2 regions of the Virgibacillus carmonensis genome follow, and region 1 is predicted to be linked to the other one. Evidence: predicted binding sites of a transcription regulator. Region 1 holds the regulator's gene; the other holds the start of a gene.
What was found. Region 1 encodes LexA, which represses DNA repair genes until DNA is damaged. Its sites were predicted from a motif close to CGAACATATGTTCG; they were not measured.

Region 1 (4,222 bases):
GGATTGGATCAATCTGTATTCTTCAAAAGATTTTGCTAGCGAATTTATTTCTCTTATTAACTCGGACAGATGCTTTTGATATTGGAAAAGCATCTGAATATACATGCGTAAACTGACAAGTTGCCCATGACTAATTTGAGATTGAAACGGATTGCGTTTTGCTGCTTCTCTTAATTGAGCTGCTTTATCTAAAAACCATGCTTGAGAGCGTCTCGCTCCGAATTGTCGCATTTCATCCACCAGAGCCTGTTGAGAGACCTTGTGAATGTCCAACGCAGTTGGATAATGTAATAAAGTGTTTAGTGAAAGCTTGCCATAAAGATCACTAAAAACACTATGGTATTCTGGGAAAACCTGATCCAAGATCCAAAGCAACTTGAAATTGAAGCTTAATCTCAACATAGCTTTCTGTTAAAGCACTGTGGTGTTGTCTCGTCAAGAGACGCAAATTAAGAGCTTTCTCTGTTTTTCTTTGATAGACTTCAAGGTCTTCCTTGTAGTAAAGCTCTCCCAAATGAAACGCATCAGCTTTATCCGTTTTCACTTTACGCAAACTAGTTTTTCTAGCCTCAAAAGAAACCACTGGATTAATCAAATAGTACACTATGTCCTGACTTTCAAGAAATTGAAGTACAGGCTCATGGTAGTGTCCAGTAGATTCAAAGATAACGGACGGAGGTTGACCAGAGACCTTTTCTAATTCTTGATAAAAGTGATGAAAAGCGTGAAGTCCCGGTAGATCATGGTTAAATTTAAAAATTTGCTTGTACGTTTGCTTTCTTTGTAAAAAGGCTTGAACCTGGCTCTCGCCTTTAGCAACATCCAAGCCAATAACAGGATCCATATAAATCATACCCCTTTAATAGATTCGATTCGTCGGTACGCCCCTATATCACTTGTAGTGTCATAGCTTCGCTTGTTATACGGGATCATGTCCCAACCAGCCTCAAACATGTTTCTACAAGGAGGGGGTGGACAGTATAACGGACGGGATCAGTGTCCCACGGGCGCAAACGTCCTACCCCGACTCTCTTAAGCATAAAACCTATTTAAAAAATAGGTCAACCAGAAATGACTGGCTGACCATATAATACGATCGGGCGCAATAATTGAACAGCCGTATGCATGGAACTTAAAGAAGATGACCCCTGTTCAATACAGAAATCACCTTCTCCTTGCAGCATAACCTTTTATAAAATGTCCTTTACAAAGGGTACACTTTACTTTTTATTGCACCCACGACAGTACCCACGAAACACCCACAGATATTTGAAAGAATAGAAAAACATTTGAAAAGGTGATTTTTTAAATGTTGTTTTCACGCCATTTTTGACAACTTTTGAATGCCTTAAAAAGCAAGGTATAGATTTAGAACGACTGTTCATCCTTGGGAGAGAGAACAATATTTGACTTCTTATTAAGTTTTCAGACATAGCGTGTCATTAAAAAGCTTAAAAATTATAAATCCCTTAATAAGCAAACTATGTCGGCCATGTACTTTTTGTACTGGTCGATATTTTTTAGGATTAATGCATAACTTTACTGTTATTCTGCTTAATGCGTCAATCTGTTCATTTTATCTTTTTGTAAATAATTATATTAACTTTCCTATAATTTTATATCATAAATTCAGTGGAGGTTATCTTTTCCCTTACTAAATGTTAGTTGATCTGCCCCTACTTGGAAAGACCGTTCTACCTGAAATTATTCTCTTACCTCGTTTTTAAAGGGTGAAGTTTTACTAACCATCCAAATTGCGATTAATAAAAAAACCTTGATGCAGACTAGCCTAACTGCATCAAGGTTTTTTTATTTGCTTAGTTTTGTAACACTATCGGTCACTTCAATGAAAAGGAGGTTCGATTAAACCACCAAATTGCGTGGGACAGGTCATACGGTCATTACTGGCTCTTGCGTTTTTGTTCTTATTAATGGATATTTCGATATAAACCTGTTACTTTACCTAAAATAGTTACATTTTGATAGATTAGTGCTTCCATTGTTGCATTTTCAGGTTGCAACCGTATGTGATCTTTTTCTTTAAAGAATCGCTTCACAGTAGCCTCATTCTCATCAGTCATAGCAACGACTATTTCGCCATTTTGTGCGGTGTTTTGTTGTTTTACAATTACCATATCCCCATCAAGTATACCTGCTTCAATCATGCTTTCTCCCTGAATGATCAGGATGAAAATATTATCATCTGGGGAGGAAGAAGAACTAGGTAACGGAATAAACTCTTCTATATTTTCTACAGCAGTAATCGGGATACCTGCTGTAACTTTACCAATAACAGGTGCATACCGAACTGCATCCCTTGGAACATTGCTTTCTAATGATAGATTTAATACCTCAATTGCTCGTGGTTTTGTTGGGTCCCTTCTAATATAGCCCTTACTTTCTAGTCTTGATAAGTGGCCATGAACAGTTGAACTAGATGCAAGACCAACTGCTACTGCAATTTCTCTTACGGATGGTGGATAACCTTTTTTATTTACTTCATCTTTAATATATTCAAGAATTGTTTCTTGCCTTTTGGATAGTTTTGTCATCTATCTAACACCTCGCGCATAGGATTTATTACTGATAGTTTATCACTATTTTCCAGAAAAAGCAAACATCCGTTCGAGAAACAGTTGACAAGACCGTATGTTCGGGTGTATGGTTTTAACTAGACGCGAACAAAGGTTCTTGTAAATAGAAAGGATTGATTTTCATGTTTGATAAAATAAATAAAACAGATGCATTTTACCTAGTAGCTTTTGCATTAACGTTAGTGTTTTTATACTTCTCTATGATTACAAGTGCTTAACCAATAATGCTCGTTCAAAAAGTCACAGAATTAGTCGACTAAGAACTTAGGTGTCCTCGAAAATCAAAGACGATTTTCATCGTGCGATGCATTTTCAGGGTAGCTTTCCTTATCCTGTTGCAAAGTCGACATCAGCACGTCCTGTGCGTCAAGGTCGAGGCACGAGAGTTTGAGGGCCGGACTTGCACGCACTTAGTAGAAGCGGCTTTTTCAACGAAGAGATTCGCCATTTATCATTTGGTGGCTTTTTGAACATCCTCTAATAAATAAACTAATAGCTGGAGTGTATGAATAGTGAACACGATACTATATTGTCGAGTAAGTACAGATAAAAAAGAACAGGAAACTTCCTTAGCTAGACAGGAAAAGGAGTTAATACATTTAGCGCAAATGTATGAAATGACCGTGATAGCCATTATAAAAGAACAGGCTAGCGGCTATGAAATAGAACGGGACGGTGTCTTTGAAATGCTTGAACATTTCACCAGTCAGAATGCGGATTGTTTACTCATACAAGATGAAACGCGTTTAGGACGGGGAAATACAAAGGTTGCACTATTTCATCAACTTAATAAACTTCACATACCTATCTATACAGCGATTCATAACGGCAAGCTAGAGCTTTCAGAATCAGATTCAATGGTTTTACAAATCGTGGGCATTGTCGAAGAATACCAGCGTAAAATCCATAATATTAAAATAAAAAGAGGGATGAATAAAGCGATTGACGAGGGTTTTGATCCTGGGAAAAATTTATCGAATCGTAATCAGGCTTCTGGTAGACAACGCATAGATTTTCCGATAGAAGAAGTGGTACGATTACGTGAAAACAAATTATCATTTGAAGAAATTGCAAGGACTTTAAATGGTCTTGGATTTAATGTATCAAAAGCAACCGTACATCGAAGGTTTCAAGAATATCATAATACTTGAATTAATAAGGATAGAACGATAATATAAAAAAGCAGGGACTAGTATAAAGTTCGTGCTTTTTTTCACTTGAGGAGTATAAAAAGTTTAAAGGACTTAAGTATAAGATAAACTTCGGCATTCGCTATTAAAGACGAGGTGATGCCGAGTTTTTCTATTATGTTAGGGAGGTAGTAATAACATGATTTCTAAAGAAAAATTAGAACGTATTAATATACTTGCGAAAAAAGCTAAAAATGAGGGGTTAACGGAAGAAGAAAAGAAGGAACAAAAAACCTTACGCACAGAATATTTAGGTAACGTTCGCTCATCTTTTAAAAATCAATTTAAAACTATGACAGTAAAGGACCCAGAAGGAAATGATGTAACCCCCAAAAAAGTAAAAGAGCTACAAAAGAAAAATAAAAATAACTAGTTTTGGTAGTAGTGGATAAAATGGTACTTGTTACAACTTGGATTTCATTATAGAATTGAATAGGA
Region 2 (4,222 bases), 170 kb from region 1:
TTTGTTCCGAAATCGTTGTTTGCATAAAATAGTTAAAAAACTCTTGTGCCCCTTGAGGTGATTCGAGTTCCTCTTGTAGTAATATTCCCAGTCTTTTATCTTCCAGCGCAAACGAAACATTGTTTACAACTTTTCCAGGGTTTATATGCACGCTTGTTTGATACTTTTGTTTAACAGTTCCATTAGTTAGTTGTTGCAACGTTATTTTGATTTCACCCTTCTCAGTTGCATAGGTTAATATATTTACCCCATTTTCGTTTTCTTTTGGGGTAATCTCCTTCTTATTTAAATCAATATTCATAACTTTTGTCGATTTTTTGTTATCTGGAGAAAGTTGATATAATACATTGTCTTTCACATAAAGAATTGTGCTCTCTAGCGGATAAAACCGCTCAACATCAGAGATTATTTTATTCCTATTTTTATCGTATATATTTGTAAAATCAAAATAAATAAGATTCGCGTCTTGTTGATAAACCTGTGTCCACTTGTCTACGGGTATGTCATAGGTTTTTTTATCTTGTACGGTGAATTCACTATTGATTGTTGTTGTGACTAATTTTTCGCCCTCGAAGCTAGTAATGATATACGTCCCATCTTTTGTTTTTTTAATGGGAGGTAGCCTATTTACGTCCGTTTTACCAACGGTTAGACTTCTACTCCAATTGGGTGCAGGTGGTTCCGTAACCTTAGAGAAATTTTGATAAAATAATAATGTTAATCCTACAATAATAATGATTCCAGGTATGATCCAATACAGCTGTTTTAGTAGAGTTCTGTTCATTGTTAACCCCCGTTTTGCTAATAATTAGTCTTTTCATTTGATATAACAATATTATCATATTTCTGAAAGAAGATGTTAAACTTTATACATTAGGCTCTGTGACCGCCTATTTTTTTGCTTCTTCCGATGGTAATTCCTGCTTCGGTGTAGCTGGTGGCTCGAAGTATTGCGGTTGAACCATATTTATCACGAATGGAATCCATTACATAGCCGATATCCTTTTTCTTGGCTTTATCATCAAATAAATCTAATTGCGTTTCCGCGTTTTCATAAAGTTTATCTAAGGTCACATACACGTGTCTGATATCACTGAATCCATCATAAAACTCAGTAAATAGTTGCATGCAAATACCGTAGACTTCCATCGTAATATTAGTTGGAAGCGTAATCGACCTTGATCGACTAAAGCCTCCACCCGTTACTTTCGAATACGATATACCAAGGTGAATGGTTCTTCCGGCTTTATTAGCGGTTCTTGCTCGACGGCATGCTTCTTCGCAAAGGTCGAGAATACAAGCGGCGGTTTCTTCTTTTGAGTAGTCACGTAATAAAGAAATTCCATGACCGAATCCTTTTTGTTCAGACTTTGTGAAATTTCCTAAAACAGGGCTAAGATCAACGCCCCAAGCGTGCCAGTAAAGCTGTTCTCCCATAATCCCAAAACGTTTTTTTAATGGTTCTAAGGAAAAGTTTGCTAGCTGTCCAAGGGTTACGATTCCCATTCTGTTTAGGTTATTTTGCATTTTTCGGCCTATCCCCCAAATATCTTGAACTGGAAATGGCCATAACTTTTCTTTCACGTCCCCGTATTTACATTCAGCTATTCCTGCTTTTTTTGCGTGTAAATCCATAACAACCTTTGCAAGAAATTTATTATCACCGATACCAATCGAGCAAGTAATACCCATGCTTTTTAAAATATCTTGCTTAATTAGCTTAGCCACTTGCCACCTGTCTCCAAATAATTTTTGGAGTCCATTTACGGTAACCCAAACTTCATCAACAGAGTATTGGTGGATAGCTTCTTTTGGTACATATTGATTAATTAACTTTGTGATTTCCATCGAAACGGCTAAGTAGTCGGCCATGTGTGCACTTACGATGTGAATATCGGGATCATTCGGTAGTTCGAAAAATCGACTTACATTGCTAATGCCGTGATTCTTCTTTAATGCCGGAGAAGCAGCTAGCACGATGCTACCTGTTCTATTTGTGTCACCAACAACAGCTAGTTGAACCTTCATTGGATCGTGCCCTAATTTAACGGCTTCAACGCTTGCATAGAATGAACGCATATCGATACAAAGTACATCATTTCGTGGGTATGTGGAGTAATCCATTTTAACTCACCTCGCCATTAATAGGAACATTTGTTCTTATTGTATGCGGTGGGCAGTTAATTATCAATGGAAATTAATTCTAGTCTGTAAGAAGGACAAAACCGGAGCAACACACGCCCCGGTTTTTATTATCTATGTTTATCATATTTAATTGGTTTCGTAATAGCTTGAAGGGATGCATACATTTCGTCGGTTAGTGGTTGTGAAGTTCTATAAGTTACATTGTTGTTAACCTGTGCAACCGAGCTTGCTCCAAATACAGCACTCGCAACAGCAGGATGATGTGAAATATAGTGTAAAGCCACACTGCTAAGCGAAGAACCATCCACCATCTCTGATAACTCCTGATAAATATGTGTTAACTCTTCATAGGAATAATCGAGAAATCCATCCTGGCCTTTCTTTTCAATTTGTTGGCTTCCTTTTTCCGTAAGCATGCCTTTAGCTAGAGGACCACGAGCTAAAACGCTAATAGTATGTCGCTCCAGTAAATTTAACACTTCTTCTTCAGGGCGACGATCAAGCATATTGTACTGCATCATTACGCCATCGATGGATGAACGCTTTACATATTCACGTATTACATTTGGCCTAATAGATGAAATACCATATGCACGAATAACTCCTTCTTGCTTCAGTTCATCAAAGGCTGAGATCGTTTCGTCAATGGGGTCATCAGTTGTTCCGCCATGTAGCATGTAAAAATCAATATAATTCGTTTGTAACCGACGCAAGCTATCTTTTAATCCATCTTTAATATGCGATTTTGATGGGTCCCAGTGCCAATCCTTTTTGGCGCGGTCAAAATGATTGCCGACTTTTGTTGTTAAAATAATATCTTTACGCTTATTTTTAATGGCTTCCCCAACAACTTCTTCATTCATTCCAAAATCATATAAATCGGCTGTATCAAAATGATTGATTCCTGCATCCAGAGCTTCGTCAATAACTTCTTTTGCCTTAGTAGCGTTGGTTCCAAGTGACATGCAACCAAGCGTTAAGTCTGATACATATAAATCTGATTTACCTAAACGGTTTGTGTTCATCCTTTAACCTCCATTTTCACTTTCTATAGTATTAGTGTAAAAACTGGCTGGCGGGATTACAACTATTTCAGCATAAATCCACTATTAAATTATGTTAAAATGGGGGAAAGTAGGTAGAGGGTGGTAGTTTATGCGGAAATTTGAAGAAAAAACGATACGTTCTGAAAAAATATACGATGGTAAAGTGGTACATTTACAAGTAGATGATGTGACGTTGCCAAATGGAAAGACATCTAAGCGTGAAATTATCAAGCACCCTGGCGCAGTTGCAATTATCCCAATTACAAAGAATAACAAGATTGTGTTTGTTGAACAATATCGTAAACCTTTAGAAAAATCACTTGTTGAGATTCCCGCAGGTAAATTGGAACCGGGAGAGAAACCGGAAGCTACAGCAATCAGGGAATTGGAGGAGGAAACAGGTTATACAACAAACGAATTAGAATTTGTAGCATCTTTTTATACGTCACCTGGCTTTGCAGATGAAATTATGTATATATACATAAGCAGTAGACTGGAAGCCTTAAAGGAAAAGGTAGACGGTGACGAGGATGAGTTTGTGGAAATAATGGAACTAACACTAGAAGAAGCGCAACAATACGTGAAGGAAAATCGTATACAAGATGCGAAAACGAATTATGCAATTCTTTATTTACAGACATTGGAGATGATGTAAGCAATGATGGAGTCATTCTTTGCAGATCTGCATATTCACATTGGTCGTGATATGTACGACCAGCCAGTCAAAATTACTGGAGCAAAAAGCCTAACACTAACAAATATTTTACTCGAATCAAGTAGGAATAAAGGTATTCATTTAGTAGGCATAATTGATAGTCATGCTCCACATGTTCAACAAGAATTAAAGGAATTATTGGACAACAATCAGGCAAAAGAGCTTGATGATGGTGGTATTCAGTTTGAGGATGTGACATTGATTCTTGGTTCAGAAATAGAGGTATATGATGAGAATTGTCAGGGACCAGTACATGTCTTATGCTATCTCCCAACACTAGCAAAAATGGAAGAGTTTACCGAGTGGTTGGCTACCA

Region 2: a site for LexA is predicted at 2,148-2,161, ahead of AC3G7N_RS05300 (Y-family DNA polymerase). Genes of this name have one in related genera too.

The regions. Positions count from the first base shown of each region.
Region 1 covers NZ_JBYQFJ010000005.1:200,338-204,559, reverse strand. Annotated here, with positions in the region: partial or broken gene AC3G7N_RS06270 (IS110 family RNA-guided transposase) at 1-844, opposite strand, end outside; gene AC3G7N_RS06265 (hypothetical protein) at 1,062-1,184, opposite strand; gene lexA (transcriptional repressor LexA) at 1,929-2,552, opposite strand; gene AC3G7N_RS06255 (YneB family resolvase-like protein) at 3,107-3,745, shown strand; gene AC3G7N_RS06250 (DUF896 domain-containing protein) at 3,924-4,157, shown strand.
Region 2 covers NZ_JBYQFJ010000005.1:26,886-31,107, forward strand. Annotated here, with positions in the region: gene AC3G7N_RS05295 (hypothetical protein) at 1-784, opposite strand, end outside; gene AC3G7N_RS05300 (Y-family DNA polymerase) at 874-2,124, opposite strand; gene AC3G7N_RS05305 (aldo/keto reductase) at 2,253-3,170, opposite strand; gene AC3G7N_RS05310 (NUDIX domain-containing protein) at 3,301-3,846, shown strand; gene AC3G7N_RS05315 (endonuclease Q family protein) at 3,853-4,222, shown strand, end outside.